Regions from separate parts of the Nonomuraea marmarensis genome, predicted to be linked through region 4. Evidence: riboswitches for the same ligand, from Rfam matches in the RefSeq annotation. Region 4 holds a riboswitch; each other region holds the start of a gene.
The links. Region 4 has a riboswitch for cyclic di-AMP ahead of ACFLIM_RS24355 (hypothetical protein). Riboswitches for the same ligand answer to the same signal wherever they lie in the genome.
Positions count from the first base shown of each region.

Region 1: it holds a riboswitch for cyclic di-AMP, as region 4 does, so the genes downstream of both, ACFLIM_RS00590 (glycoside hydrolase family 25 protein) here and ACFLIM_RS24355 (hypothetical protein) in region 4, are expected to answer to the same signal.
Region 2: it holds a riboswitch for cyclic di-AMP, as region 4 does, so the genes downstream of both, ACFLIM_RS23370 (CHAP domain-containing protein) here and ACFLIM_RS24355 (hypothetical protein) in region 4, are expected to answer to the same signal.
Region 3: it holds a riboswitch for cyclic di-AMP, as region 4 does, so the genes downstream of both, ACFLIM_RS45730 (glycoside hydrolase family 25 protein) here and ACFLIM_RS24355 (hypothetical protein) in region 4, are expected to answer to the same signal.

Region 1 is NZ_JBICRM010000001.1:107,263-114,067, forward strand. It holds gene ACFLIM_RS00570 (LysR family transcriptional regulator) at 1-630, opposite strand, end outside; gene ACFLIM_RS00575 (MFS transporter) at 715-1,974, shown strand; gene ACFLIM_RS00580 (B3/B4 domain-containing protein) at 2,010-2,741, shown strand; gene ACFLIM_RS00585 (DUF488 domain-containing protein) at 2,757-3,107, opposite strand; gene ACFLIM_RS00590 (glycoside hydrolase family 25 protein) at 3,145-3,873, opposite strand; cyclic di-AMP (ydaO/yuaA leader) riboswitch at 3,886-4,032, opposite strand; gene glnA (type I glutamate--ammonia ligase) at 4,394-5,818, opposite strand; gene ACFLIM_RS00600 (hypothetical protein) at 5,911-6,805, opposite strand, start outside.
Region 2 is NZ_JBICRM010000014.1:33,441-40,245, reverse strand. It holds gene ACFLIM_RS23385 (hypothetical protein) at 1-453, opposite strand, end outside; gene ACFLIM_RS23380 (aldo/keto reductase) at 552-1,373, shown strand; gene ACFLIM_RS23375 (Gfo/Idh/MocA family protein) at 1,394-2,347, shown strand; cyclic di-AMP (ydaO/yuaA leader) riboswitch at 2,464-2,600, shown strand; gene ACFLIM_RS23370 (CHAP domain-containing protein) at 2,613-3,281, shown strand; gene ACFLIM_RS23365 (YoaK family protein) at 3,422-4,141, shown strand; gene ACFLIM_RS23360 (YciI family protein) at 4,305-4,745, shown strand; gene ACFLIM_RS23355 (RNA polymerase sigma factor) at 4,904-6,142, shown strand; gene ACFLIM_RS23350 (DUF6300 family protein) at 6,185-6,532, opposite strand; gene dnaE (DNA polymerase III subunit alpha) at 6,529-6,805, opposite strand, start outside.
Region 3 is NZ_JBICRM010000050.1:681-7,485, forward strand. It holds partial or broken gene ACFLIM_RS45710 (heavy metal translocating P-type ATPase) at 1-584, opposite strand, end outside; gene ACFLIM_RS45715 (hypothetical protein) at 606-1,646, opposite strand; gene ACFLIM_RS45720 (heavy-metal-associated domain-containing protein) at 1,643-1,855, opposite strand; gene ACFLIM_RS45725 (metal-sensitive transcriptional regulator) at 1,879-2,160, opposite strand; cyclic di-AMP (ydaO/yuaA leader) riboswitch at 2,636-2,773, shown strand; gene ACFLIM_RS45730 (glycoside hydrolase family 25 protein) at 2,787-3,515, shown strand; gene ACFLIM_RS45735 (M15 family metallopeptidase) at 4,151-4,843, shown strand; gene ACFLIM_RS45740 (L,D-transpeptidase family protein) at 4,921-5,631, shown strand; gene ACFLIM_RS45745 (DUF6042 family protein) at 5,961-6,581, opposite strand; gene ACFLIM_RS45750 (hypothetical protein) at 6,720-6,805, shown strand, end outside.
Region 4 is NZ_JBICRM010000015.1:19,679-26,483, forward strand. It holds gene ACFLIM_RS24335 (rod shape-determining protein) at 1-331, opposite strand, end outside; gene ACFLIM_RS24340 (PadR family transcriptional regulator) at 441-938, opposite strand; gene ACFLIM_RS24345 (MDR family MFS transporter) at 995-2,446, shown strand; gene ACFLIM_RS24350 (DUF5302 domain-containing protein) at 2,545-2,697, shown strand; cyclic di-AMP (ydaO/yuaA leader) riboswitch at 2,859-2,995, shown strand; gene ACFLIM_RS24355 (hypothetical protein) at 3,177-3,716, shown strand; gene ACFLIM_RS24360 (alpha/beta fold hydrolase) at 3,772-4,617, shown strand; gene ACFLIM_RS24365 (DUF4032 domain-containing protein) at 4,622-5,830, opposite strand; gene ACFLIM_RS24370 (DUF885 domain-containing protein) at 5,853-6,805, shown strand, end outside.

The DNA.
Region 1 (6,805 bases), on a different contig from region 4:
GGTCAGCTCCCTGCGCGGCACCCCCGGGCCGAACACCCGGTCGGCCGCCAGCCGGATCGAGCAGCCGGACGCGCTCACCAGCAGCGGCTCCCTGTCGCCGCCCGGCGCCGCGACCAGCGACAACCCGACCTCGCCCACGTCCAGGAAGTCCATGTCGGGCGGCGGCGTGAACCCCAGCCCGCCGATCTGCATCCCCGAGTCCAGCAGCAGCGCCGCGTCCAGCTCGCCGCCGGCCACCTCGGCCAGCAGCGACTGCCTGGTGCGCGAGCGTACGTCCACCTCCAGGTCGGGGCGGCGTTCCGAGAGGCGGCGGATCACGGCGGGCAGCTTGGCCGCGGCCAGCATCTCCAGCGCGCCGATCCGCACCCGGCGGCGGCGTCCGGTGACGGCGCGGCGTACGTCGTCGGCATGGTCGAGCAGGCCCTGCGCCCGGGGCAGCAACGTGGCGCCCGGCTCGGTCAGCCGCATGCCCTGAGGCGTGCGCTCGAAGAGCGCCACGCCGAGGCTCCGCTCCAGCCTGCGCACCTGCTCCGACACCGACGCGGGGGCGAGGCCGAGGCTGGTCGCCGCCCCGGTGACGGTGCCCGCCCCGGCCACCGCCACGAACCCCCGCAACTGACGCAATTCCATGGATGTCAGCATACGGTTCTCCCGAACGCTCCCTGCGGTTGTGCCTGTTGAGGGGATATGTCGTGGTTAATCAGGCTGTGGCGCATGCGAATGTTCGGTTTCTCCCTCGCCTACTTCCTGGTGATCCTCGACACCACCGTGCTCACGATCGCGCTGCCCGACCTGCGGGCCTCGCTCGGCGGCTCGCTGGCCGGTCAGCAATGGGCCGTGAACGCCTACACGGTCGCCTTCGCCGCCGCCCTGCTCACCGGGGGAGCGGTGGCCGACAGGTACGGCGCGGCCCGGATCTTCAAGGTGGGCGTGGCGGCGTTCGGCGTGATCTCGCTGCTGAGCGCCGCGGCGCCGAACCTGGGCGCGCTGATCGCGCTGCGGGCCCTGCTCGGCGTGGCGGGCGCGCTCTGCACGGGCGGCTCGCTCGGCCTGCTCGCCCAGCTCTTCCCCGACCCGGCCGCCCGTGCCCGCGCCACCGGCCTGTGGGCGGCCATCACCGGCAGCGCGCTCGCGGCCGGCCCCCTGCTCGGCGGCCTCCTGGTGGACCTGTACGGGTGGCGCGCCGTCTTCCTGCTCAACCCACCCCTCGCCCTGATCAGCCTGCTGGCCATGCGCAAGGTCCGCTCGCCGCGTGGCCTGCGGCGCATCGACTGGCCGGTACAAGCGCTGGCCTGCGCCTTCCTGGGCCTGGTGGCGGATGCGCTGATCGGCTCCTCTTTCCCGGCGGGCGTTCTGGCGGCGGCCGTCCTGGTCTCGCTGGTGCTCGCGGAGCGCCGCAGCCACGCCCCGGCGCTGCCTGGGGGCCTGCTCGCCGCCACCTGGCCGGAGCTGCTCGCGGGCCTGGTGGCGAACTTCGCCTTCTCCGGCGCTCTGTTCGTCCTCACCCTCCTGCTCCAGGACACCCGTCACCTCAGCCCGATGGCCGCCGGGCTGGCCTTCCTGCCGCTCACGCTCCCCATGACGGTGAACCCGCTGCTCACCGGCCGCCTGGTGGCCCGCCACGGTCCCCGGCCGCCGATCCTCGGGGGTCTCGCCCTGCTCGCGATCGGCCTGACGGGCGTCGCCCTCACCGACGTTCTGGCGCCCTGGCTGGTGGTGATGGGCTTCGGGTTGTCGTTCGTGCTGCCCGCGTTGATGGCGGGCATGGTCAACAGCGCTCCGCCGGGCACGGCGGGCACGGCGGGAGGCGTCCTGAACGCGTTCCGCCAGGTCGGCGCCACCCTCGGCGTGGCGGTCATGGGCGTCATCGGCCGGCCCCTGCTGGCGGCGGCCATCCTGACGGCGGTGACCTGCGCCTGCTACGCGCTGGCCGCCCGCCGCGCCCGCGCCGCCAACCCCGCCATCCCCGCCTGACCCGGAGGCGAGGATGCGGGTATCGTGATCGGCCCGTGCTCCCCGGCCGCGATGACGAGGTGACCATGTATTTCCAGCATTCCGATGCCATCTGGCGGGACTTTCCCGAGCTGGCGCCCGGGTTGATCTTCGCGCCGGGCATCTCCACGGACGTCTCCGTCGACGACCGGCTCGCCCGGTTCGGCGAGATCGCCGCCAAGAGGCTCGCCATCGCATCGGAAGGCGAGCTGCCGGAGATCCAGGCGTGGCGGCGGGCGTTCTCGAAGATGGGCCTCAAGCCGACCCGATATCGGTGCGCCTCGGAGTCGCTGCTGCGCCGCTTCAGGAAAGAGGGATCTCTGCCGCGCCTGCATCCCGTGATCGACCTGTGCAACGCGGTCTCCATCGCGTACGCCATCCCGGTGGCAGTGTTCGACGCCTCCCGGATCTCGGAGTATGTGGAAGTGCGGCATGCGGCGGGCGACGAGACATACCTGACCTTCTCCGGCGAGACGGAGCACCCGCCGGCCGGGGAGGTCATCTTCGCGGACGCCCTCGGGAACGCGCATGCCCGCCGCTGGACCAACCGCCAGAGCGGCTATTCGGCCATCCGCGACACGACCACCGACGTCCTGATCGTCGCGGAGGCGCTGCACGACACGGCGCGGCAGGACATCGAGTCCCTCACGGCCACGCTCTCCGACGAGCTGAGCACCCTCTGGCCCGTCACCCCGAAGTCCGCGATCCTGGCCCCGTCCGCGCCCCGGTTCGAGTTCGCGGGGACGTGAGGCCGTAGGAGATCCCTAGCGGGCGCGCTGAAGATGGTCCCGCAGCACCACAGCCTGGTTGTGCTCGGTGTCCTTGGCCGAGTAGAGCAGCGTCACCGGCCCCTTCTCGGCGGCGGCGAGCAACGGTTCGACCGTCTCGGGGTGCTCGGCGAGCTCGGCCCGATAACGCTCGGCGAACTCGGCGAACCGCTCGGGCCGGTGGCCGAACCACTGGCGCAGCTCCTTCGACGGCGCGACGTCCGGCAGCCATCCGTCGAGCCGCAGGTCGTCCTTGCGCACTCCCCGAGGCCACACACGGTCGACGAGGAACACCGCGCCGCGGGCAGGCGCGTGATCGTAGACACGCTGGATGACGATCGGTCCCATGACCGGTTCCTACCCAACCACCTCGTGGCCCGCCCGGTCAGGCGGACTGGCGGCCCAGGTGGCGCAGCTGGTCAGGGGTCAGTACGGAGACGTCCTGGTCGACGGGGTAGTCGGAGTACTGGTGGATGGTCCAGGACTTCCAGTCGGCGGGCGGGGTCACCATCCCCTTGGCCTTGCCGTAGTGGGCGACCCACAACGGATATTCGGACAGGCCCTTGCCGTAGATGTTGGCGAAGCGCCAGCCGCTGTAGAACATCGGGGTGATCCCGGTCTTGGCCTTCACGTGCGACAGCCACGCCTTTTCCCAGGCGTTGACCTCGGCGACGGACTTGCCGTCGGTCGTCTCCATGTCGAGGACCAGCAGGTCCCCGCTCTTGGCGGGCTGGGCGTTCACCACGGACAGGAAGTGGTCGGCCTCGGCGATGGGGTTGTTGCGGGGGTGGCCGTAGTGGTAGGCCCCGCGTACGATGCCCTTCTTGCCCAGCTCCCGCCAGTGCCTGGCGAAGGCGGCGTCGGTGAAGGTCATGCCCTCGGTGGCCTTGATGATGCCGAACTGGGCCGGGCTGGCGTTCCAGTCGTACAGCGGCTGGTAGTTGGAGACGTCCTGGCCGTAGGTGAGCGGCTCCTGCTCCTGCACGGCCGCGTGCGCCGGGCCATGCTCGGCGGTCGACGCGATCGCCGGGCCGGTCACGCTCGCCAGTGTGGTGGCCCCGGCCAGGAGAGCGCCGGCGGCAGAGAGGCTGAGCCGTTTGGAGAGATCGAGCATGGGGGATTTGACTCCTTGCTTCCATGTCGCCTACCGGGTTAGCTGACGGGTTCGGGCTTGGAAGTGCCCTACGGGCGCAGCCTGGGCTGGCGTCCGATTCACCCCGGGATAAAGGCGGGTCCCCGGCTCCGTGATGTGCGGATTCGGCCTGTCAACGATGCGGCAACGATCCGGCGAGTGCTCGCCAAAACGTGGGCCGTAATGCTGAAAAAGGTATATATGCCCCCATAATCATTGCAAGTGGGGCAAATCCCCTCGCAATGTACGCGTACTCGCGTAAACCCTGAATCGCCGTACCTGTAGGGATTTCAGGGCTTTGGCAAAATCTTCGGCGCGGTACGCGAGCCCGGGACCGGGGGACATTCGTGACCTCTCCGCTCGTGGCGGGAGGTGCCGGTGGGGTTCACGGTGATCGGCTCTCGACCGGCGCTTTCAGTCTTGGTGACTTTCTCGTGGCAACCGAAAGGCCATCGACCGTGCCCTCAACGGGACAGCCGATGGCCTTTTACGGGCTACGGGATCAGATGTCGTAATAGAGCTCGAACTCGTGCGGGTGCGGCCGCAGCCGGATCGGGTCGACCTCGTTCTCCCGCTTGTACGCCACCCACGTCTCGATCAGGTCCGGCGTGAACACGCCGCCCTCGAGCAGGTAGTCGTGGTCCTCCTCCAGCGCCGTGAGCACCTCGGGCAGCGAGCCGGGCACCTGCGGCACCTGGCGGGCCTCCTCCGGCGGCAGCTCGTAGAGGTCCTTGTCGACCGGCTCCGGCGGCTCGATCTTGTTGCGGATGCCGTCGATGCCCGCCATCAGCATCGCCGAGAAGGCGAAGTACGGGTTGCACGACGGGTCCGGCACCCGGAACTCGATGCGCTTGGCCTTCGGGTTGGAGCCCGTGATCGGGATGCGTACGCAGGCCGAGCGGTTGCGCTGGGAGTAGACCAGGTTGACCGGGGCCTCGTAGCCGGGGACCAGGCGGTGGTAGGAGTTGACCGTCGGGTTGGTGAAGGCCAGCAGCGACGGCGCGTGCCTGAGCAGGCCGCCGATGTAGTAGCGGGCCGTGTCGGACAACCCCGCGTAGCCGACCTCGTCGTAGAAGAGCGGCGAGCCGTCCTTCCAGAGCGACTGGTGGCAGTGCATGCCGGAGCCGTTGTCGCCGAAGAGCGGCTTGGGCATGAACGTGACCGTGTGGCCGAATTCGAGCGCGGTGCTCTTGATGATGTACTTGTAGAGCATCAGGTTGTCGGCCGTCTTGAGCAGCGTGCCGAACTTGAAGTCGATCTCCGCCTGACCCGCGGTGCCGACCTCGTGGTGCTGCATCTCGACGTCGATGCCGCACTCGATGAGGTTGCGGACCATCTCCGAGCGCAGGTCGGTGAAGTGGTCCATCGGCGGCACGGGGAAGTAGCCGCCCTTGTAGCGCGGCTTGTAGCCGAGGTTGCCGCCCTCGGTCGCCTTGCCGGTGTTCCAGGCGCCCTCGATGGAGTCGATGTAGTAGTAGCCGGCGTGCTGCTTCGTCTCGAAGCGCACGTCGTCGAAGATATAGAACTCGGCCTCGGGGCCGAAGTAGACCGTGTCGGCGATGCCGGTGCCCCTGAGGTAGTCCTCGGCCTTGCGCGCGACGTTGCGCGGGTCGCGGCTGTAGGCCTCGCCGGTCAGCGGGTCGTGCACGAAGAAGTTCAGATTGAGCGTCTTGTGCTGGCGGAACGGGTCCACCACGGCGCTGGTCGGGTCGGGCAGCAGCAGCATGTCGGACTCGTGGATCGCTTGGAATCCGCGGATCGACGAGCCGTCGAACATGAGTCCGTCTGTGAAGACGCTCGCGCCGAAGTTCTCAACCGGGAAGGTGAAGTGGTGAGTCGTCCCCGGCAGGTCTGTGAACCTGACATCGACGAACTGCACCCCTTCGTCACTGATGAACTTCAGGACGTCGTCGGCGGAGTTGAACACTCTCGAACCTCCCTGGGACTGGCCATCATGCCGACGTTAGGCCGTGGCCGTTTCCGAATGGTGTCTCGTTTGTTTCACACATGTTACGTAGGTCAGGTGCCCTGCGACGCCTCGCAGCCGTCGTCGCTGCTCGGCTCGTCGTCCAGAACGTAGGGATCTGAGGGTGGTCCGGTGGCACCCACCTTGTCCTCAGGCGAATCCTCGTAGTAGGGGTGAATGAACCCGTCCTCCACGTCGCAGCGGGCGGGCGTCGCGCTCGCACCCCACCCGTCCACCCAGACGACGAGCCGGCCGGACTCGCGGTACAACTGCACGCTTCCGGTGGGATGGGTGACGAGCCTGACGGTGGTGGCGGGCTGGCCGGGGCGGTGCACCGCGTAGACGACCAGGTGGTTCAGCTTCACCTCGACCCCGCGCAGGCCGTCTTCCCGGAACGTGCCCAGCGTGGCCTGTCCTCTCACCTTGATGACCTCGGTGGTGAGCTCGGCCGTCTTCGGGGCGAAGCTGTTCACCATGGGCCGGTTGGGCTCCTTCGAGTCGTCCAGGTCATCGCGGAACCAGTCGCGTTGCTCGCGGTCCAGCAACTTGGCGAAGGCGTCCGGATCTCCGCCCAGCAGCGTCTTCTTGTCGAGGTAGGCGGCGGCCAGCAGCTCGCGCGTCCGCTCCAGCCCCTTGGCCACGTCCTTCTTCGACAACCCGCCCAGCGCCTTCGCCTCCGGCAGCACGAACCCGTCGATCCCGTCGGCGTAGTCCTCGGCCGGGGACCCGGCGAACGGGCTCACCACCTCCGCCGGCGCCGCGACCACCGGTGTGGTCTCCTCGGCCATAGCAACCACCGGCGTGGTCTCTTCGGGCACCGCGCCCGAGGGGGCGAGCAGGTCGGGCCGGAACATGACCACCACGCCCGCGGCGGCGATCAGCGCCGTGATCGTGGCCATCGCGAGCCAGGCCCGCCCGACCCGCCGCGGCGGTCCTGTCTCGGGCCTG
Region 2 (6,805 bases), on a different contig from region 4:
CAGGGCGGTGAAGACGGAGACCCTGCTCATGCGCAGGCGCAGCGCGGCCGCCAGGCCGAGCGCGGCGCGCAGCCTGGTCGGCTCCGCGCGGGCCCGCAGCAGCGGCTTGTACGGCCCCGCGGCCAGCAGTTCGAGCAGCCGGATCGTGGCCAGCCCGTCGTCCACGATGACGATGCGGCCGGGGTTGGAGACGAGCCAGCGCAGCTGCACCTTGCCGGAGAAGGCGTCGCCGACGGCCTGCACGCGCCGGGGCATGCGCTCACGCGGCTCGGCCATGATCAGGCCGTCGGGCAGCCCGAGACGGCCCAGCTCCTTACGCGTGGCCTTCAGCGCCCGCAGACCCGCGCGCGGCACGACGACCGTCGCGGGACCGAGCAGCCCGGCATGGTGAGCCTCGACGGCGCACAGCATCTGGAGCGGGGACTCCACCCAGGCCGACGCCTGTTCGACCACTCGTTGCCCTCCCAGCCGGGTGATGGCCCGTTCACGACCGCTTCAAGCTAGCCCGGCCGCCTTAAGCCCTCAGAAACTCGACATGAACAATGGAGGGTATGAACTCGCTCATGCTCAACACCGACGGCGTGCAGATCCCGCAGCTGGGCTTCGGCGTCTGGCAGGTCCCCGCCGACGAGGCCGAGCAGGCCGTGGCGACCGCGCTGAAGGCCGGCTACCGGCACGTCGACACCGCCGCCGCCTATGACAACGAAGAGGGTGTGGGGCGGGCCGTGCGCGCCAGCGGGCTGCCGCGCCAGAAGGTGTTCGTCACCACCAAGTTGTGGAACGCCGACCACACCCGCGCGGCGGAGGCCTTCGACGAATGCCTGGCCAGGCTGGGCCTGGACTATGTCGACCTGTTCCTCATCCACTGGCCGGTGCCCGGGCAGGGCAGGTACGTGCAGGCGTGGAAGGAGATGGAGAAGATCTACCGCGACGGGCGGGCGAAGGCCATTGGCACGTCCAACTTCACCGTCTCGACGCTCACCCGGCTGATGGACGAGGCCGACATCACGCCGTCCATCAACCAGATCGAGCTGCACCCGTACCTGCAGCAGCGGGAGCTGCGGGCCTTCCACGAGGCCAACGGCATCCTCACCGAGGCGTGGAGCCCGCTCGGGCAGGGCAAGGGGCTGCTCGGGGACCCGGCGCTGGCGGTGCTGTCGGCCAAGTACGGCAAGACCCCCGCGCAGATCGTGCTCCGCTGGCACCTGCAGCTCGGCAACGTGGTCATCCCCAAGTCCGTGACCCCGTCGCGGATCGCCGAGAACATCGAGGTTTTCGACTTCATCCTCGACGCCGAGGACATGGCCGCCATCGGCGCGATGAACAAGGGCCGGCGCATCGGGCCTGACCCCGACACGTTCAACATGACCTGATAGGTCTATGCTCCTCCCCCGTGCGGGATTTTGCGTGGGGAATTGCGGCAACGGGCGGTATCGCCCGTACGGTCGGGGCGGCCATCGTGGCCGAGCCGGGGATGCGGGTGGCCGCCGTCGGGTCCAGGGTGTTGAGCCGGGCGCAGTCCCTGGCCGCCGCGCTGGGGGCGGAGTCGGCGTACGACTCCTATGAGCGGCTGTGCGCCGACCCGGCGGTGGACGCGATCTACGTGGCGACGCCGCACGCCCAGCACCTGGAGGTGGCCGAGGCGGCGATCGCCGCGGGCAAGGCCGTGTTGTGCGAGAAGCCCCTCGCCGCGACCGTGGCCGACGCGGAGAAGATGGTACGCCTGGCGCGCGAGGCACGGGTGTTCCTGATGGAAGCCATGTGGATGCGGTTCAACCCGCTCATCCAGCGCGTCGCGGCCGATCCGCGCTTCGGAGACCTCCGCTCGGTGCAGGCGTCCTTCGGCTTCACCCTCCCCTACGACCCCGCGCACCGCCTGTGGGCGCCGGAGCTGGGCGGCGGGGCCCTGCTCGACCTGGGGATCTACCCGTTCGGGCTGGCCCAGCTGCTCCTCGGCCTGCCCGCTGACCTGCGCGTCACCGGCTCCCTGGCGCCCAACGGGGTGGACGCGGAGGCGGCCGGGGTGTTGCTCTACCCCGGCGGCAGGCGGGCTCTCGTGGAGACCTCGTTGCTGGGGAATTACCCGAACAACGCCACCGTTGTCGGCACGGGCATGCGGGCGGACATCCAGGCGCCGTTCTGGGCGCCGCAGCAGATTTTACTTTCCGGGCCCTCCATGGAGCCGGAGGAGCATCTGCTCGATCCGGCGGACAACGGATACGCCGGAGAGTTGCGCGAAGTCCGCGCCGCCACGGCCGAAGGCAGGACCGAATCCTCGATCATGCCCCTTGACGAGTCCCTCGCGATGATGGGGCTGCTGGCCAACGCCCGGACGCAACTCGGCTAAGTGGGCTTTATCCAGTTGTAATCCACTTGCCGCATGTATTACCTTATGAGGCATATCAGGGCAGATGTCCGATTTTTCGGGCAATGTCCAACCATCGTACGAACGATCACAGGACGGTCCTGTGACCGCTGAATCCGCCTCAGGGCGGAACCGGGGACCCAGGTCCTTGGGGTGAATCGGCACTCCGGTGCCGTAGGGCAGCTTCCACGTCCGAACCCGTCAGCTAACCCGGTAAGCGGCATGGAAGCAAGGAGTAACCCCCTCGATGGCAAAACACTGTTTCAGCCGTACCTCGAAGACCAACATCGCTCGCGCCCTGCTCGGCGCCACCGTCATCGCCTCGGCCCTCGGCGGCCAGGCTGCCGTGGCCAGCGCCGACACGGCGCAGCGGCCGGCCGCCGTCGCCGACCACGACATCAAGTCCGGGCAGGCCAAGGTCAACGTCACCGCCGCCCAGGTCCTGGCCGTCGCCAAGTCCCAGGTCGGCACCTCGGAGAACGCCGCCGGTGGCGGCACCAAGTACCAGGACTGGTACGCCGCCTCGCCGCGAGCCGCCGAGACCGTCGCCCGCGACGGCGGGACCAGGACCGACTACCTGAACGGCGCCTGGTGCGCGATGTTCGTCTCCTGGGTCGGCAACCAGAGCGGCGCCCACTCGCAGATCGGCGCGGACGCCTACACCGTCGCCTACGCCAAGTGGTTCGAGGGCACCCACCGCTTCGGCACCGTCGCCAAGCCCGGCGCCGTCGTCTTCTTCGCCTGGAACGGCGGCAAGGACCTCACCGACATCCGGCACGTCGGGTTCGTGGTGAAGGACAACCAGAACGGCACCATCTCCACGATCGAGGGCAACACCGGCAACGGCAAGGTCGAGGAGCGCGTCCGTCCGAAGTCGGATGTCGTCGGCTACGGCTATCCGGAGTACGCCGCCTGAGCCTGACGGGCTCCTGGCCTTCCAGCCGCGAACGAGCGCGCGTCCCGCACGGGACGTGCGCTCGCCGCGTTCCCGGGCCCTGAGGTGGGCGGTCTGACCCGCTTTGCGGAGACAGCGTCGTCTGGCGGCATGGTTTGCGGGTGCGGCGCGACGGTTACGAGTACCGCGTGAGGCGCGCGTTGCGGTGGGTCGCCGACGCGTTGTTCCCCCGCGGCGCGAACCGGCACGACGTCCTGCCTGCCCTGCTGATCCTGCTGACCATCGTGACCGGCCTCGTCGACGCCGTCAGCTTCCTCGGCCTGAACCGGGTCTTCGTCGCCAACATGACCGGCAACGTGGTCTTCCTCGGCTTCGCCCTGGCCGGAGAGCCCCAGCTGTCGGTATGGGCCCCGCCGCTGGCCGTCGCCGGCTTCACCGCCGGGGCATGGAGCGCGGGACGCCTGGCCCGGCGGATGCGGAACGCGCGGCGGGAGTTCGTCGCCCTCACCGCCGCGCACGCGCTCCTCGTCGCCGCCGCCCTCGTCGTGGCTCAGGTGGCCGGTCACCGGGACGCCATGGCGCAGGCGCCGCTCATCGGCCTGCTCGCCTACGGCATGGGCGTGCAGAACGCGACCGTGCGCAGGCTGGGAGTGCCCGACATGATCACCACCAACGTCCTCACCACCATCCTCACCGGCCTGGCCGCCGATCCGCCGATGTGGGCGGCCTGGCGCCGGGCCGTGTCGGTCGTCGCGATGTTCGCCGGCGCGCTGGCCGGCGCCGTGCTGTACCTGAAAGCCGGTCCGGTGCCGCCGCTGGCGGTGGCCTTGGCCCTGCTCGCGGCCGTCACCGTCGCGGCCCGCCCGCCGAAGGCTCGATGACCCTCCTGAGCGACCGCCTTTACGTTGTAGATTTCTCGGCAACCGGTGCCGCCCGGCTCTTCACGAAATAGATTTCCGGCGGACGTGTCGATCCGCCACGGAGTCGTTCGACGCGTTGATGAGACCGGCCGCGGCCGGTGCGGACGAAAGGGAGACGACTTCGATGAAGTTCATGATCGTGGGCAAGGCCAACGCGGACACCGAGGCCGGGGTGCTGCCCAGCCAGGAGCTGGTCGACAACATGCACGCCTACAACGAGTCGCTGGCCAAGGCGGGGGTGCTGCTGGCCGGCGAAGGGCTCTACCCGAGCTCGCACGGGGCCCAGATCGCCTACAGCGGCGGCAAGGCGAGCGTGATCGACGGGCCGTTCGCCGAGGCCAAGGAGCTCATCGCCGGGTTCTGGCTGATCCAGGTGAAGTCCAGGGAGGAGGCCATCGAGTGGGCCCTGCGCGTCCCGGTGCCGCCGGGGCATGACGGGATCGGGCTGGATGTGTGGCGGGTGTTCGACGCCTCGGACGTACCGGACGAGTCGCTGCCGCAGGAGGCGCGCGAGCGCGAAGAGGCCCTCCGCGAGCGCCTCGGCGCCGACCGCCCCAACGGCTGACCTTACGACCGCCGCCCGCTCGGCTCCGGCCGCGTGACCGCCGGCCGTCAGGCCATCATCCGACCGGGCACTGCCCGTTCGGCCGGACGGGCGGCGGCCGTCCGGACCGGGGGCGTGGGTTGCGGGGCGGGGGTTTGTGCTGGTCTCATGGGCCGGTGATGGCTTCCGACACGCACCGCGCGATCGAGGCGGTATGGCGGATCGAGGCGGCCCGGCTCATCGCCGGGCTGGCCCGGCTGGTGCGCGACGTCGGCCTCGCCGAGGAGCTGGCGCAGGACGCGCTGGTGGCCGCCCTGGAGCAGTGGCCGGAGTCCGGTGTGCCGCGCAACCCCGGCGCCTGGCTGATGACCGTGTCCAAACGCCGCGCCATCGACCTGATCCGCAGGAACGAACGCCTCGAACGCAACCTTGTCGAGCTCGGCCACCGCCTCGAGAACGAGGAGGAGCCGCCCGAGGTCGACGAGATCGAGGACGACCTGCTGCGGCTGGTGTTCACGGCCTGCCATCCCGCGCTGTCCGTGGAGGCGCGGGTGGCGCTGACGCTGCGCGTGCTCGGCGGCCTGACCACCGACGAGATCGCGCGGGCGTTCCTGGTCTCGGAGCCCACCGTGGCCCAGCGGATCGTACGCGCCAAGCGCACGCTGGCCGACAAGCAGGTCCCGTTCGAGGTGCCCCAGGGCGCCGAGCTGGCGGGCCGGCTGTCGTCCGTCCTGGAGGTCATCTACCTGATCTTCAACGAAGGCTATTCGGCGACGGCCGGAGACGACTGGATGCGCCCCGCCCTGTGCGAGGACGCCCTCAGGCTGGGCCGGGTGTTGGCAGGCCTGATGCCCAAGGAACCCGAGGTACACGGGCTGGTCGCCCTCATGGAGATCCAAGCCTCAAGATCGGCCGCCCGGGTAGGGCCGTCGGGCGAGCCGATCCTGCTCCTGGAGCAGAACCGGGCCCGCTGGGACCAACTCCTCATCCGCCGCGGCCTGACCGCCCTCGACCAGGCCGAGGAGCTCGGAAACGATCTCGGCCCCTACGCCCTCCAGGCCGCCATCGCCGCCTGCCACGCCCGCGCCGTCAACCCGGAGGACACCGACTGGGTACGCATCGCGGCCCTGTACGAGTCGCTGGCCAAGCTGTCCCGCTCCCCCATCGTCGAGCTCAACCGCGCGGTCGCCCTCTCCATGGCCTACGGGCCGGCGGTGGGGCTCGGCCTCCTCGACCAGATCGTGGGCGAACCGTCGCTCCAGGACTACCACCTGCTGCCCAGCGTACGGGGAGACCTGCTGTTCAAGCTGGGACGCCTGGCGGAGGCCCGCGCCGAGTTCGAGCGAGCGGCCTCGATGACCCGCAACGCCCGTGAACGCGCCCTCCTGGAGGAACGCGCCGCCGCCTGCCGAGGCTAACAGGGCTGGAGTGACGGGAGACGCCCGGCGAATGTACGGCGGTCACAGGAGGCCGTGCCGCCACAGCTCGGCCTCGGCGTCCAACGCGTCCATATCGAGCGCCGACCCGTGCACGTGCTGCGCCCATGCCACCAGCAGCCGCACGAACTCGTCATCCCCGTCATCCGCTACACCGTGCACATGGAACCACGTGATCAGCGGAGCCGCGTGCGGCACCCGGGCATCGCACCCGGCGCACAGCACGACACCGTTCCGGCCGTCCGCCGCGGTGCCGCCGGCGTTCGTCCAGCCGTACGGCACGTCCACGAGCAGCAGCCCCTCCTCGCCGCAGCGCGGGCACGTCGGCGGCTCCCCAGTGATCATGATGTCGATCTGCCGCTGTTCGGTCACAGCGAGATCGCTTCCGGCCCGAACAACTGCTTGATGTCGGCGGCGAACGACGGCTCGGGGTTGACCCGGAACTCCGGCAGTGACAGCACCATGGTCTTCCCGGCCGACCGCCGCAGGTTGATCAGCAGCGGAACCTGCCCTTCGTGCAGCTTCAGCACGTTACGCAGCTCGTCCACCAGGCTCTGGCTGATGCGTTCCTCGCGCAGTAGCAGGGTGACGGGGTGCCCGGCGTCGCTGGTGATGCCGGACACGTCGATCAGCGCCAGGTCCTCC
Region 3 (6,805 bases), on a different contig from region 4:
TCGATGGTGAACGCGAACGGATGCGTCATGCCCGGCGTGCCCGCCGTACCGAAGAACAGCGCCCACAACGACCAGCCGAGCGCGGCAAGGGTGCCGATCGAGATCAGCGTGTCCATGGTCGCGGCGCCGTGCCGCAGATTGGTCCAGGCGGCCTTGTGGAACGGCCAGCCCGCGTATGCCACCACCGGCGCGGCCAGCGTCAGCGACAACCACTGCCAGTTCGTGAACTGCAACGCCGGGATCATCGCCATCGCGACCACCGGCACGGACAACACCACGGAAGTGATCAGGCGGTTGCGCAGCGGCTGAAGTTCGTCCCCCGGCTCTTCCTCGCCTGCCTCAGCCTTGGGCGGAGCGGGCAGCGCCGCGGTGTAGCCGGCCTTTTCCACTTCGGCGATGAGCTGCTCAGGTGCGACGCCTTCGCCGAAGGTGACCTTCGCCTTCTCCGTGGCGTAGTTGACCGTCGCGGTCACGCCGTCCATCTTGTTGAGCTTGCGCTCGATGCGGTTGGCGCACGAGGCGCAGGTCATGCCGCCGATCGAGAGCTCGACCGCGTTCTGCCGGTCATCGATGACAGAAGACATCACCGTTCTCCTTTCTCTCGCTCAGTGGCCGTGATCGTCGCCATGCCCGCTGGGCGTGGCCGTCGGAGTCGTGGTCGTGGTCGTAAGGGGCGTGGCCGTGGGAGTCGTGGTCGTAACGGGCGCCGCCGTCTTATCCGCGCCGAGGGTGAAGTCGGCCGTACGGACCTTGTCCCCGTGCTGGAAGTCCAGGAACAGGCGGTAGTCGCCGCCGCTGGGCACCTCGGCGTAGAAGACGATCTCGGGCCCGGCCTGGGTCTTGCCGTCGCCCGGCGCGCCGTCCGGGTGGACGTGCAGGTAGGCCAGGTCCCTGGCGCGCAGGACCACCAGGTGCCCGTAAGCACCCAGGTAGGGCTGCAGGTCGGTGACCGGCTCGCCGTCCTTGCTCACCTTCAGGGTGAGCTTACTCGCCTGCCCCGGTGTCAGGTCGCCGTCGAGGGTGACGGTGTATCCGTCGACCGTCGCGGTACGGCCGGCCAGCGGCAACGCCTTGGGCTCATACTCGCCCGCCACAGACAGGTCCGTGCCCAGCGTCAGCGCCTCGCCGCCGGTGGGCGCGAAGTCGGCGAAGGCCCGGTACGTCCCCGCCTCCGGCAACGTCAGCTCGACCGACCAGACGCCCTCAGGCGTCATCTCCGGATGCACGTGCTGGAAACTGCTCAGATCACGGGAGACGACGATGAAATGCAGCTTCTTGTCGTGCTCGACCTGGTAATCGGTGACCGGCTTGCCGTCCGGACCCGTCACGGTGAAGCGGAAATCGGTGGGCTCACCCGGCTTGATCGCCCCGGTCAGCGAGGTGAGGGTGTAACCGTTCTCGGACACCTGGAGCCCCCCAGGTGTATCGCTCCTCACCTGCTGGGCGGCGTGCTCACTGTGTTCACCGGACTCCTCAGAGGATGGCGCCGCCATCGCCGCATGCTCCGCCGCGGGCGCCGCCATGGCGGCGTGCTCGTCGGCCGGAGCCGCTCCGACCGGCCCGACCACCTTGCCCGCACCCAGGGCGCCGCCGAAGACGACGACCAGCCCCAGGATGTAGGAACCGAGCTTGGCTGCGGTGTTCATGACTGATTCGCCACTTCGTATCCGGCCTCCTCGACCGCGGCAACGATCTTCGCCGCGTCAACGGAACCGTCGCCGTCCACCCTCAGCAGCCCGCTGGCCAGGTCGACCTCCACGCTCGTGACGCCAGCCACCTCGCCGACCTCTTCCTTGACCGAACTGACGCAATGGCCGCAGGTCATGCCCTTGACGATGTAGGTGGCGGTACTCATATCGATCTCTCCTTCAACCCTGGTCAGGAACGGACAAGCCGGGCAATGGCATCAGAGGCTTCCCTGACCTTCACGTCAGCCTCGGGACCACCCTTCAACGTGGCCTCAGCGACACAGTGAGCCAGATGCTCCTCCAGCAACGAGAGAGCGAACGACCGCAGCGCGCTGGTGGCCGCCGACACCTGAGTCAGGATGTCGATGCAGTATTTGTCGTCTTCGACCATCCGCTGCAGACCACGCACCTGCCCCTCGACCCGGCGCAGCCGCACCGCGTGATCCTGCTTGCTACCGCTATATCCGACCATGCCAGCCTCCCATCGAGCCTCTCACCTACTACAACACTATACCCCCCTACGGTATTTCCCAGGCAAGAGTGCAGTCCATCGCGCTGATGCTCAGCGCCTGTTCGATCCGGTCGAGCGCCCCCCCGGAAGGACCCGGGGGTACTGGCCCGTTCTTCAGATCGTGGCCGGACCCCGCCACTGAACGTGACCGTTCACCGATGTTTACCTCTTACGAGGATCCGGACGGTGTGCGACGACGAGGACGGTGCGGATGCGCACCAGTTCGGCCACGGCCTGCTGGAACGCCCTCCCAACCGGAGAGTTGTATCCCTCGAGCTGCGGATGCGGCTGCTTCCAGCCGTAGGGCGACCGTTCTTGACTGGAAATCTATCCACTTGTAGCCTGCTTGTCAGGTATTTACCCTTATGGGGTGTTTGTAGGTATACGTCCGACTCGTCAGCTCGTTACCAGACCATCGCAAGACCATCACAGAACCGCCCTGTGACCGCTGAATCCGCCACACGCGGAACCGGGGACCCACGTCCCAATTGGGGTGAATCGGCACGCCGTGCCGTAGGGCAGCTTCCACGCCCGAACCCGTCAGCTAACCCGGTAAGCGGTATGGAAGCAAGGAGAACCCCTTCACGATGGCCAAGCACCGTACCCTCCGTGTTCCAAAGATCAACACCTCCTTCGTCGGCGAGACCCGCCCCCTGCGCAAGGTCGCGGCGACCGTATCGCTGGCCCTGGCCGCCGCCCTGGCGGGCGCCGGTCTCGCCGGTCCCGCACAGGCGGATGGCTTCATCGAGGGGCGAGACATGTCCCACTACGAATCCAGCTACGACTGGGCCGGGAGCGGCGCCCAGTTCGGCATCGTCAAGGCGACCGAAGGCACCGACATCATCGACAGTTCGTTCGCGCGTCACTGGGCGGAGATCGGCAAACTTCCCATGGTGCGCGGTGCGTACCACTTCGGGCGCCCCTCCAACGACCCCGTCGCAGAGGCCGACTTCTTCCTCTCCGTGGTGAACAAGCAGCCCGCCAAGGCAGGGGACCTGCTGGTCCTCGACCTGGAAACGACCGACGGTCAGTCCCCGGCGCGAGTGAACGCCTGGGCCAAGACATGGCTGCAACGGGTGAAGTCCAAGACCGGCGTCACACCACTCTTCTATGCCAATTCCAATTTCGCCGAGAAGTACGGCCAGGGATTGGGCGAGTACCCACTGTGGGTGGCCAACTACAACGAGGCCAAGGGCACGGTCACCCCGCCGTCGCCCTGGAAGAAGTGGATCATCCACCAGTACACCGACGACCCGGTGGACCAGAACGTCTCCTCCCTGCACCAGGACCAGCTCCGCGCCCTCGGCCGGAGATAATCCGATCGCTCCCAGCGAACCCTGAACGGCTGGAGCGAGCCTCCACCGCCGCTACGGCCCTGGATCTGCTCGACACCCTGCGCCATGAGCTCGACATCTCAATCCTGCTCATCACCCACGACGTGACCTTGGTCGCCGACCACGCCGACCAGATGCTCGTCATGTCAGCAGGCCGGATCGTGGAGACCGGAAACCCCGCAAGGTACGCATGGCGCCACGGCACCCCACGACCATCGACCTTCTCGCTGCCAGCGTCATCGAGACCGTGACGGCGTCGAGACCGACGCAGCCGACCACGTAGATCCATGGGCTTGTGGCACTCGAGTCGGGCGGCGTGTCGGTACTCGTCGATCAGCTCACCGAGGCTCGTTCGCCTTCCACGGTGTCGATGAAGGCGCTGAGGCCCTTTCTCCGGTGGCCGCCCGGGCCAGCGCCATAGTCCTCAGGGAAGGGGGCGCGGCGGCCCAACTCGCCGCCGAGCCGGACGTAGCAGGCCAGGGTTCGAGTTCTACGACGGCACACGGATCGCGGCCACAGGCGTGGCCTGAGTCTGCCGTTATGTCCGTAAGAGGATCGATGGCCGGTCATATCTGATCGATTAGAACAGGCAGCTGAAGAGTGCCTAACCTGGGGAGATGGCATTCATCCCGCACCGCACGCCAGCTGCGGCGGCACTCGTTCTGCTCAGCGTGACCGGCGTCGCTATGGTGACGGCTGCGGCGTCCCCTCCGGCGCCCTCTCCCTCGGGCACATCACAGAAATTCACCGCCATAGTGACACCAGTGTCCCCGGACCAGCTGCGCTATTCCTGGCGCCGTGGATGCCCGGTGCAACCCGACGATCTCAGAATGATCAGCATGACCTACTGGGGTTTCGATGGCAGGCCCCACACAGGCAAGCTGGTGGTCAACGAATCAGTGACCAACCAGGTCGTCTCGGTCTTCAAGATGCTGTACGGTCATCGCTTCCCCATTCGGCAGATGCAGCCGGTGGACGTCTACAAGGGCAGCGACGACGCCTCCATGACGGCGGACAACACCTCGGCCTTCAACTGCCGGCACGTCAAGACCACCGGCACTTGGTCGCAACACGCCTACGGCCTGGCGATCGACGTCAATCCCCGAGAGAATCCCTACATCCACCCCTATCCAGGCGGCACCATCGATCCCACGAACGCGAAGGGCTATGTTCAGCGGCCTCTGAACCGGCCAGGAGTCATCAACCCCGCTGACGACGTCGTTCGCGCGTTCAAGAAGATCGGCTGGGGCTGGGGCGGATCCTGGTCTGGCGAGAAGGACTACCAGCACTTCTCCCAGAACGGACGATGACGTCTGCGCCGCGACCGCTGCCGGAGAGCGCGGGGACGCCGCCCGAGCACACCTCTCGCCTGGCTAGCCTGACCTGCATGAACAGCACCAATCAGAGAGCGCCTGCGGACCCGAGAATGGCTTCCGTCCGCGTGAGTGCCGCTCTGCTTGCACTCGTCATGATTTTCAGCGGGTTCTTCGGTGCCCGTGCCGTGTCCGCGTCTGCGGCCGCTCTGCCACCCCCGTCGCCGGGACGGCAGCTCATCACCGTGACGGCCGACTCATACCAGAAGACCACTGCCACACTGGTGGCCTACACCGCAGAGGGCAGCCGCTGGGTGAAGACGTATGGGCCGTGGACAGCGAACGTCGGCAAGAGCGGCATCGCCCCGCCGAGCCAGAAGCGGGAAGGCGACGGGCGCACCCCGTCCGGCACGTACGGGTTCGACTTCATGTTCGGGATCAAGCCCGACCCCGGTGTGAAGTTCCCATACCGGCAGGCGTTCTCCTACGACAAGTGGAATGACGACTCCACCAGTCCCCTCTACAACGAGTGGGTGGACGCCCGCCACGCCGATCCGGGGGTCGCTCCCGAGAACATGGTGACTCCCCCGGCTTACGACTACGGCGCCGTGATCGCCTATAACACCAAAAACCGTACCCCCTACCTGGGTAGCGCGATCTTCCTTCACATCAGTAGCGGCGCGCCCACCACGGGCTGCGTCAGTCTGCCGGTCGACGAACTGCTGCAGGTGCTGCGCTGGATGGATCCAAAGCACTCCCCACAGATAGATATCAGAGTCGCATGACGCAGGAGCGAGGGGATCGGTCCCTGCCCTCTTCACGATCTCCCACACCGTCGAGTACGCAATCTTGTGACCCAGCCGGGCCAGCTCACCCTGAATCCGGCGGTGCCCCCACCCCGAAGCCTGCCGGGCCATCCGAAGTGACGCGTCTGGCTGCTTAGGATCTGGGCGGTGTATCTAGATCGTCGCCACGTGATATTGGAGTCGAAGCCCGGGACCAGCAGTTCAGTGCCGCAAGGATTCAGTGACCTCTGGTCGAAGAACCGTGAACGACAAAACGCTACGCATGAACAGATGATGACGTGTGGGAGCCGATAAATCATCCGGGCAGGTCAAGCCGCATGCCGATACTCTTCAGAACGCCGCCAAGCCTCGCATATCTCCTCTTCTGCGGCCAGTAGCTGCCTGGAGAGTTCTCCTAACGTCGCCGAGACGGTGCAGCCCGGGCTCCACACCGCCACGGCGGCCAGGTCGGCGGCGAAGGAGGTGTAGCGGTGAAACGCGTCCTGACGCCGGATCATGGCCACTTGCCCGGTCGGCAGGCGCAGCACCTCCTCGGCACGCGGTGGCTTCGTGGAGCGGCGATAGCGGGTCACCTCATCGGAGGTCGTCTCAGCGATCACCTGGCCGGCCGTCACCAAGAGCTGGAGCAGTTCCCGCCGCGTGGTCGGTGCGGGCACACCTACCTGGACGGCGATTTCCGACAGATCATCGGAAAGGCTGGCGCTCCAGTCACCTGAACTGCTGGACCACGGGTGGTAGGCGGCGGCGATCTGTTCCTCGGTGGCTTCACCCGGGGCGGCTGCCACCCGGACGGCGTGCAGCATCTCTGTCAATTGGTTATCGTTGCCCGGAAATGGTTTTCGGGCTTCCATAAATACCGTGCAATGCTCGCCCGGAACATCGGTGGAGCTACTGTCAGGCCATCTTAAGGCGATGCGGGCGACGGTCATATAGGACTTTTAATTCCTATATCTGTACAAACCTCCAACGTGAGGAAATCAAGAGCAGCAGGGGCGGACCGCTCCCGTTCTCCCGAACGCGCCGACGATCGAGGCGCTACAGCTGTCAGTTAGAGGGAGTGTTCCTTCTTGGAGGCCAAACGCGCCGCGTTGAGTGGCTGGGCCCATCAGCACGGCGACGTTCCCGAGCAGTTGCAGGCCGCTCTGAAGCGCGA
Region 4 (6,805 bases):
GCGCGATCGGGGTGGAGTCCTCGGGCAGCGCCATGACGATGCGCGGCCTGGAGAACGGATGCCGGTGCACCTTGCGCAGGAAATGCCGGATCATGCGCCGGGCCAGCTCGTTGTCGACCGGCAGGCCGCCGCTGACCGGCCAGCACGTCTCGGCGTCGGCGTCGGCGTCGGCGCCGTCGGCCGCTTCCGCGCCGTACCCGATGACCTTGCCCGTGAGGGTGTCGCGGATGACGGCGGAGGGCTCGTCGAGCACGATGCCCTTGCGCTTGACGTAGATTCGGGTGCTGGCCGTGCCCAGGTCCATCGCCAGGTCACGACCGAGGAGACTCATGGCGGTACCGGGGGCTCGAGCATCATGCCGGGTCTATTTCCTGAGCGGCTCCAACACAACACCATGAACGGAACGGAACCCCTTTACCCGGTGTTCCGCCTGCTGGCGTTCAGGCGCGTTTGAGGTCGGCCAGCGTCTCGTCGGCCCACTGGATGCTGGTGCGGAGCTGGCTCAAGCCGAGTCTCAGCGCATATTTGCCGAGCCCGGCCTCGCCCCCCTTGCATTCCAGCACCGCCAGCCGGGCCTGGTAGCCGGCCCTGATCCGTTCGACCGTCGCGATCGCCTCGTCCCTGTCGAGCAGCGGGAGCAGGAACGCCTGGAGCGCGATCTCGCTGCGGATGGTCAGCGACGGCGCGTGATCCACCATCCACTCGTGCAACTCGCGCGTGCCCTCCGGCGTGATCGTGTAGATCTTGCGCCCCCTGGCGCCCTCCGACTCCACCGCCACCAACCCGTCGGAGGCCATCTTCACCAGCTCCGGATAGATCTGCGTGTGCCCGGCCTGCCAGACGTGGTTGAGCGAGTGCTCGAACTTCTTGGCCAGGTCATAGCCGCTGGCCGGGCCCACACCCGACAACAGCCCGAGCAGCGCGATCCGTAGGGACATGCCTGCCAGCATATCGAAGATTTGACATGTCAGAGCTTACATATAAACATTTACCTGTGACTACTGACATGAATCCCAAGGGCAAGGGACTGGTGTTGCTCGCCGCGCTCGGCGGGATGTTCCTGGCGCTGCTCGACCAGACGATCGTCGGCACGGCGCTGCCACGCATCACGAGCGAGCTGGGCGGCTCGTCCCTTTACGTCTGGGTGGTGACCGCCTACCTGCTCACCTCCACGGTGACGGTCCCCCTCTACGGCAGGTTGTCCGACCAGCACGGCAGGAAGCCGTTGTTGCTGGTCGGGATGGTGGTGTTCGTGGCGGGCTCGGCGTTGTGCGGGGTGGCCCAGGACATGGTGCAGCTCATCGCCTTCCGCGCGCTCCAGGGGCTCGGCGCGGGCGCGCTGCTGCCGCTGTCGATCGCGCTGGTGATGGAGCTGTTCCCGCCGAGTACGAACGGAGCCCGCGTCCAGGGCGCGCTCGGCGGCGTGATGGGGCTGACGTACCTGGCGGGGCCGTTCCTCGGCGGGCTGTTCACCGACCACGCGACCTGGCGCTGGGCCTTCTACGTGAACGTGCCGCTCGGCCTGGTCCTGATCGCGATCGTGGTGCTGCGCTTGCCGAACCGGCCAGGCGTCGGCGGCGGCCGGCCGGACTACGCGGGCATCGCCGTGTTCACCGTGGCCATCACCGCGTTGTTGCTGGGGCTGACGGAGAAGGGGCTCGACGGGAACGCGTGGACCGACGCGGCCGTGGCCGGGCCGATCGTGCTCGCGCTGGCGTTGCTGGCGGTGTTCGTGCTGGTGGAGCGGCGGGCGGCCAGTCCGATCATGCCCATGCACCTGTTCGGGAACCGCACGTACACGCTGGTGAACTTGACCTCCTTCTTCACCGCCTTCTGCATGTACGCCGGAGTCGTGTTCCTGCCGCGTTACTTCCAGGAGGCCCTCGGCGTCAGCGCCACCGAGTCGGGGCTGCGGATCTACCCGATGACGCTGGCGATGGTCGTGGGCAGCGTTCTCATGGGCGTGCTCACGTCCAGGACCAGGGTCTACAAGCCGTGGCTCGTCGCCGCCCCGTTCCTCCTCGTCGCGGGCACCCTCCTGTGCCTGAACCTGACCCTGCAGACCGGTGCCGTGGCGCTGGCGGGATGGATGTCGCTGATAGGGCTGGGGATGGGGCCGATGTTGTCCGGGCTGACCATGGCCGCGCAGCAGTCCGTCGAGCCGCAGTACATCGGCACCGCCTCGGCCAACCTGACCTTCTTCCGCCAGATCGGCGGCTCCGTGGCGCTGGCCGTGGGCGGCACGCTCTACACCTCCACGGTCACCGCCAACGCCCTCGTGCACGGCGTGGCCGCGGCGCATGCCTCCGCGGCGGCCCTCGTCATCCCGTCGATCGGGGTGGTGGGGGCGCTGGTCGCCCTGGTGGCGCTGGTAGCGATGCCGGCCAAGAGGCTGGATGCGCCGGCCGTACCGGAGAACAAGGTCGAGGTCGGTTTCGCGTCATAAGCGGTGGCGTGCGAAGCTGTGATTGTCCCCAACACCACGGAGGTCCTCTCATGGCGGAAACACCGGAGCCGGAAACCGACGAAACTCCCGAGGACGAAATGAAGCGCAAGTTCCGTGAGGCGCTGGAGCGAAAGCGTAACCAGCATGCCGACTCGGGCGCGGGTGGCAGGGGCGGCGACCCATCGAAGATCCACGGGGCGCACGGTCCGGCTGCGAGTAAAAGATCGTTCAGGCGCAAGAGCGGCGGCTGAGGCTCGGGTCCGCAGGGGGTACGGCATGCCGTGCCCCCTTTCTCATTCCCGACCAAAGGTAGATCTTTGCCCGGTTCATGGTGAATCATTGGCGTTTGTCCGAATCGGTGCTATGTTTTTGCCCATTACCAGCCGGTGACCTGGCCCTTACCAAAGAGGGACCGCCGCTGGCGCCGAATCCCGAGCAGTCGGGAACCGGGGACCCACCTGATTGTGGGGTGAATCCGACCGCGTGTCGGTAGGGCATCTCCACGCCCGAACCCGTCAGCTAACCCGGTAGGCGTGAGGGAGAGGACGTGCCCCATGGACAGCAGCGGCGTACCCCCAGGAGACGTAGTGCCGGCCGTTCACTGAGCGGCCCCCTTCCCTAGGTTCCCCCCTGTGCGCTCCGCGTAGCCGGCATCGGGCCTCGTGTCCGGCCAGGCATTCCGCCAGGCGAGCGCAATCCCCCATCCCCTGCGCGAAGGATTCGATGCTCCATGTCTGCTTGCTCTGGCCTGCGTTCCCTCGCTCTGCGTTCCCTCGCTCTGCTCACCGCCTCCACCACCTGCGTGCTGACCGTCACCTGTTGCGCCGCGGCCCGCGCCGACTCCGGCACCGACGACAAGGTGCTGCTCAAGGGCTCGACCACGGCGTCCTACTTCTGGGACGACTCCTCCGGTCGCGCCGGTGACACGGGACTGCCGGCCAGCGGCAAGCCCATGCAGAAGGGGCTGGCCGCCAGCCCGAGCTGGCCGCTGCTGACCGAGGGGTACGTGATCTACAAGGGCAAGAAGCTGCCCTTCTTCGTAGGAGATCGCGGGCCTGGTGAGCCCTCCAGCCGCGGCGTCATGCTGGACCTCGACGCCAAGACGTTCGCCGAGCTGACCGGTGGCTCGTTCAACTCCGACACGCTGGGCGTCGACGGCGTCGGCGGGCAGGGCCACATCGACATCGACTACGTCATCACCAAGTGGGGCGACGGCCCGGGCAAGAAGAACTATCCGGTCCCCTTCTCCACCGGCGCGTGGTCCGAGTAGGACCGGCATCCCGGCGCCTTTACGAGAGCAGGACCAGAATGACATTCTGGTCCTCGTGACCACCCGCGTAGCCGCGAACGGCATCGAAATCGCCTACGAGAGCTTCGGCTCGCCCGCAGCACGGCCGCTGCTCCTCATCATGGGGCTCGGCGCCCAGCTCATCCACTGGGACGAAGGGCTCTGCGAGCTCCTGGCGGAGCAGGGACACCACGTCGTACGGTTCGACAACCGCGACACCGGCCTGTCCACCCACTTCCACGACCACGGCGTTCCGGAGCAGGGGGCGCCGTCGGCGTACCTGCTGGACGACCTGGCCGACGACGTCGCCGGGCTCATGGACGCCCTCGGCTGGCCCGCCGCCCACGTGGTCGGCGCCTCGATGGGCGGAATGATCGCCCAGACGCTGGCCATCCGGCATCCCGGACGACTGCTGACCCTGACCTCCATCATGTCCACGCCCGGCCCGTCGATCGCCCCGCCGTCCGAGGCCGCGCTCGCCGTGCTGATGGCCCGGCCCCCCGCCGACCGCGAATCCGTGCGGGCGCAGGCGGTGACGACCTGGTCGACCATCGGCTCGCCCGGCTACGAGCTGGACCGGGAGAAGGTGATGGCGATGGCGGGGCTGGCCTACGACCGGTGCTTCGACCCCGCGGGCACGGCCCGGCAACTGGCCGCCATCATGGCCTCCGGCGACCGTACGGAGTCGCTGGCCGGGGTGAGCGTGCCCACTCTCGTCATGCACGGAGAGGCCGACCAGCTCGTTCCGATCGTGGGCGGCCGGGCCACGGCGGCGGCCATCCCCGGCGCCCGGCTGGTGACGTATCCGGGCATGGGGCACGATCTGCCGCAGCCGCTGTGGCCCCAGATCGTGGCTGAGATCACCAAGCTGACCACCGCCTGAGTGCCTACTCTGCGGCTTCGTCGGGCAGCAACGCCTGCTCGTCGGGCTTGTGGACCAGCACGTTGTCCACGTACGACTTCACCGCCGTGGTCAGGCCCACGTCGGCGCCGGCCTCCTCAGACAGGTACCAGCGGTGGTCGAGGATCTCGTGGAAGAGCTGCGCGGGCTCCAGCTTGCCGCGCAGCTCTGCGGGGATGGCCTCGACCGTCGGCTGGAACACCTCCGCCAGCCACCGGTGCGCCACGATGGCCTCGTCCTCGTGCCGCAGCCCCTTGGCCACCCGGAACCCGTCGAGGTCGTTCAGCAGCCGCCGCGCCTGGTTCTCCTCCACGTCGAGCCCGGTCAGCCTGAGCAGCCGCCGCTGGTGGTGCCCGGCGTCCACGACCTTCGGGCGGACGATCAGCCGCCCGGTGCCGACCTTGCGCCGCACCATCATCTCGGCCACGTCGAAGCCCAGCAGGTTGAGCCGCCTGATCCGCTGCTCCACCCGGTGCCAGTCCACCTCCTCGATGATCTCGCTCTGGGTGATCTCGTCCCACAGGCGGTGGTAGCGGGTGACGACGTCCTCGGCGGTGTCCATGGGGTCGATCGACGGGTGTAGCAACCCGCCGGCCTCCAGGTCGAGCATCTCGCCGAAGATGTTCGTGTGCGCGACGTCGATGTCGCCGAGCCGCTGGCCCTCGCTGATCATCGGGTGCATCTCGCCGGTCTCGGCGTCCACCAGGTAGGCCGCGAACGCCCCCGCGTCCCTTCGGAACAACGTGTTGGACAACGAGCAGTCGCCCCAGTAGAAGCCGTTCAGGTGCAGCCGCACCAGCAGCACGGCCAGCGCGTCGAGCAGCCGGGTGAGCGTGTCGGGCCGGAGCGTGCCCGACATGACCGCGCGGTAGGGGAGGGAGAACTGCAGGTGCCTGGTGATCAGTGCCGCGTCCAGGTCGTTGTCGCGGCCGGTGACGTACGCCACGGGCTGCACGGAGGGCGCGTCGATCCGGGCGAGGTCCCACAACAACTGGTACTCCCGCTTGGCGTAGCGCTCGCTGATCTCCTTGATCGCGTACACCTTGCCGGACAGCCGCGCGAACCGCACGACGTGCCGCGAGATGCCGCGCGGCAGATCGACCAGGTGATGCTGCGGCCAGTCTTGCAGGGGGACCTCCCAGGGGAGGCGGATCAGGTCAGGGTCGCCTAGCGCGCCGGTGATCTGAAGGGGCATTTGCTCAGGATAAGGTGCATCGGTGGACGAGTTTCTCAAGTGGTACTTTTCCGGCCGCCCCGTCTTCGCCAGCATATTGGGGGCAGACGGTTACGATCACACACTCGGCGACTTCACCGCCACTGCCTGGACCGCCCGCGAGCGCGAGCAGGTCCGCTGGCTCGAACGACTGTCGGCGACCGAGGCCACGTCTTTCGAGGACGCGATCGACAGAGATCTTGTCCTCTCGCAGCTGAGGGGCTCGATCGCGCTGGCGTCCTGGCCCGAGTGGCGCCGCGACCCGGCGCCCTACCTCCAGACGATCTTCACCGCGATGTACACGCCGTTCCAGCGCCGGCTCAAGCCGGAGCCCGAGTTGGTGGCGGCCGCGATCTCCCGGCTGGCCGAGGTGCCCGGGGTGCTGGCCGCCTGCCGGGCGAACCTGGACCCCGACCTGGCGGCGCCGCTGCTGATCAAGCGCGGGCTCGGCCAGGCGCGCACCGGCCGCAACTTCCTCACCCGCACGATCCCGTCCATGGTCGACGACCCCGGCCTGCGCGCCAAGCTGGCCGAGGCCGCCGAGCCGGCCGCGCGGGCGTTCGACGAGCTCGTCACGTTCCTGGAGGGCTTCGAGTGCGGCGGCACCTGGCGGATGGGGGAGCGGCTCTACTCCACCCTCCTGCGCGAGCGCGAGCTGCTCGGGTACGGCGCCGCCGAGCTGCACGAGAAGGGCAAGGTCGCCTGGGCGGAGCTGGACGCGCGCATGCGTGAGGTGGCGGTCCAGGTCAACGGCGGCGCGGACTGGCGGGCGGCGATGGAGGTCCTCATGGACGACCATCCGCCGACCTTGGCCGACATGCGGGCCGAGTACGAGGCGGAGACCCAGCGGGCACGGGAGTTCGTGCGCGAGCGGGACCTGGTGACGTTCGCGGACGGCGAGGAGTGCCTGGTGCTGCCGTCGGCCGAGTACAGCCGGCCGGTGTTGTCCGTCGCCCA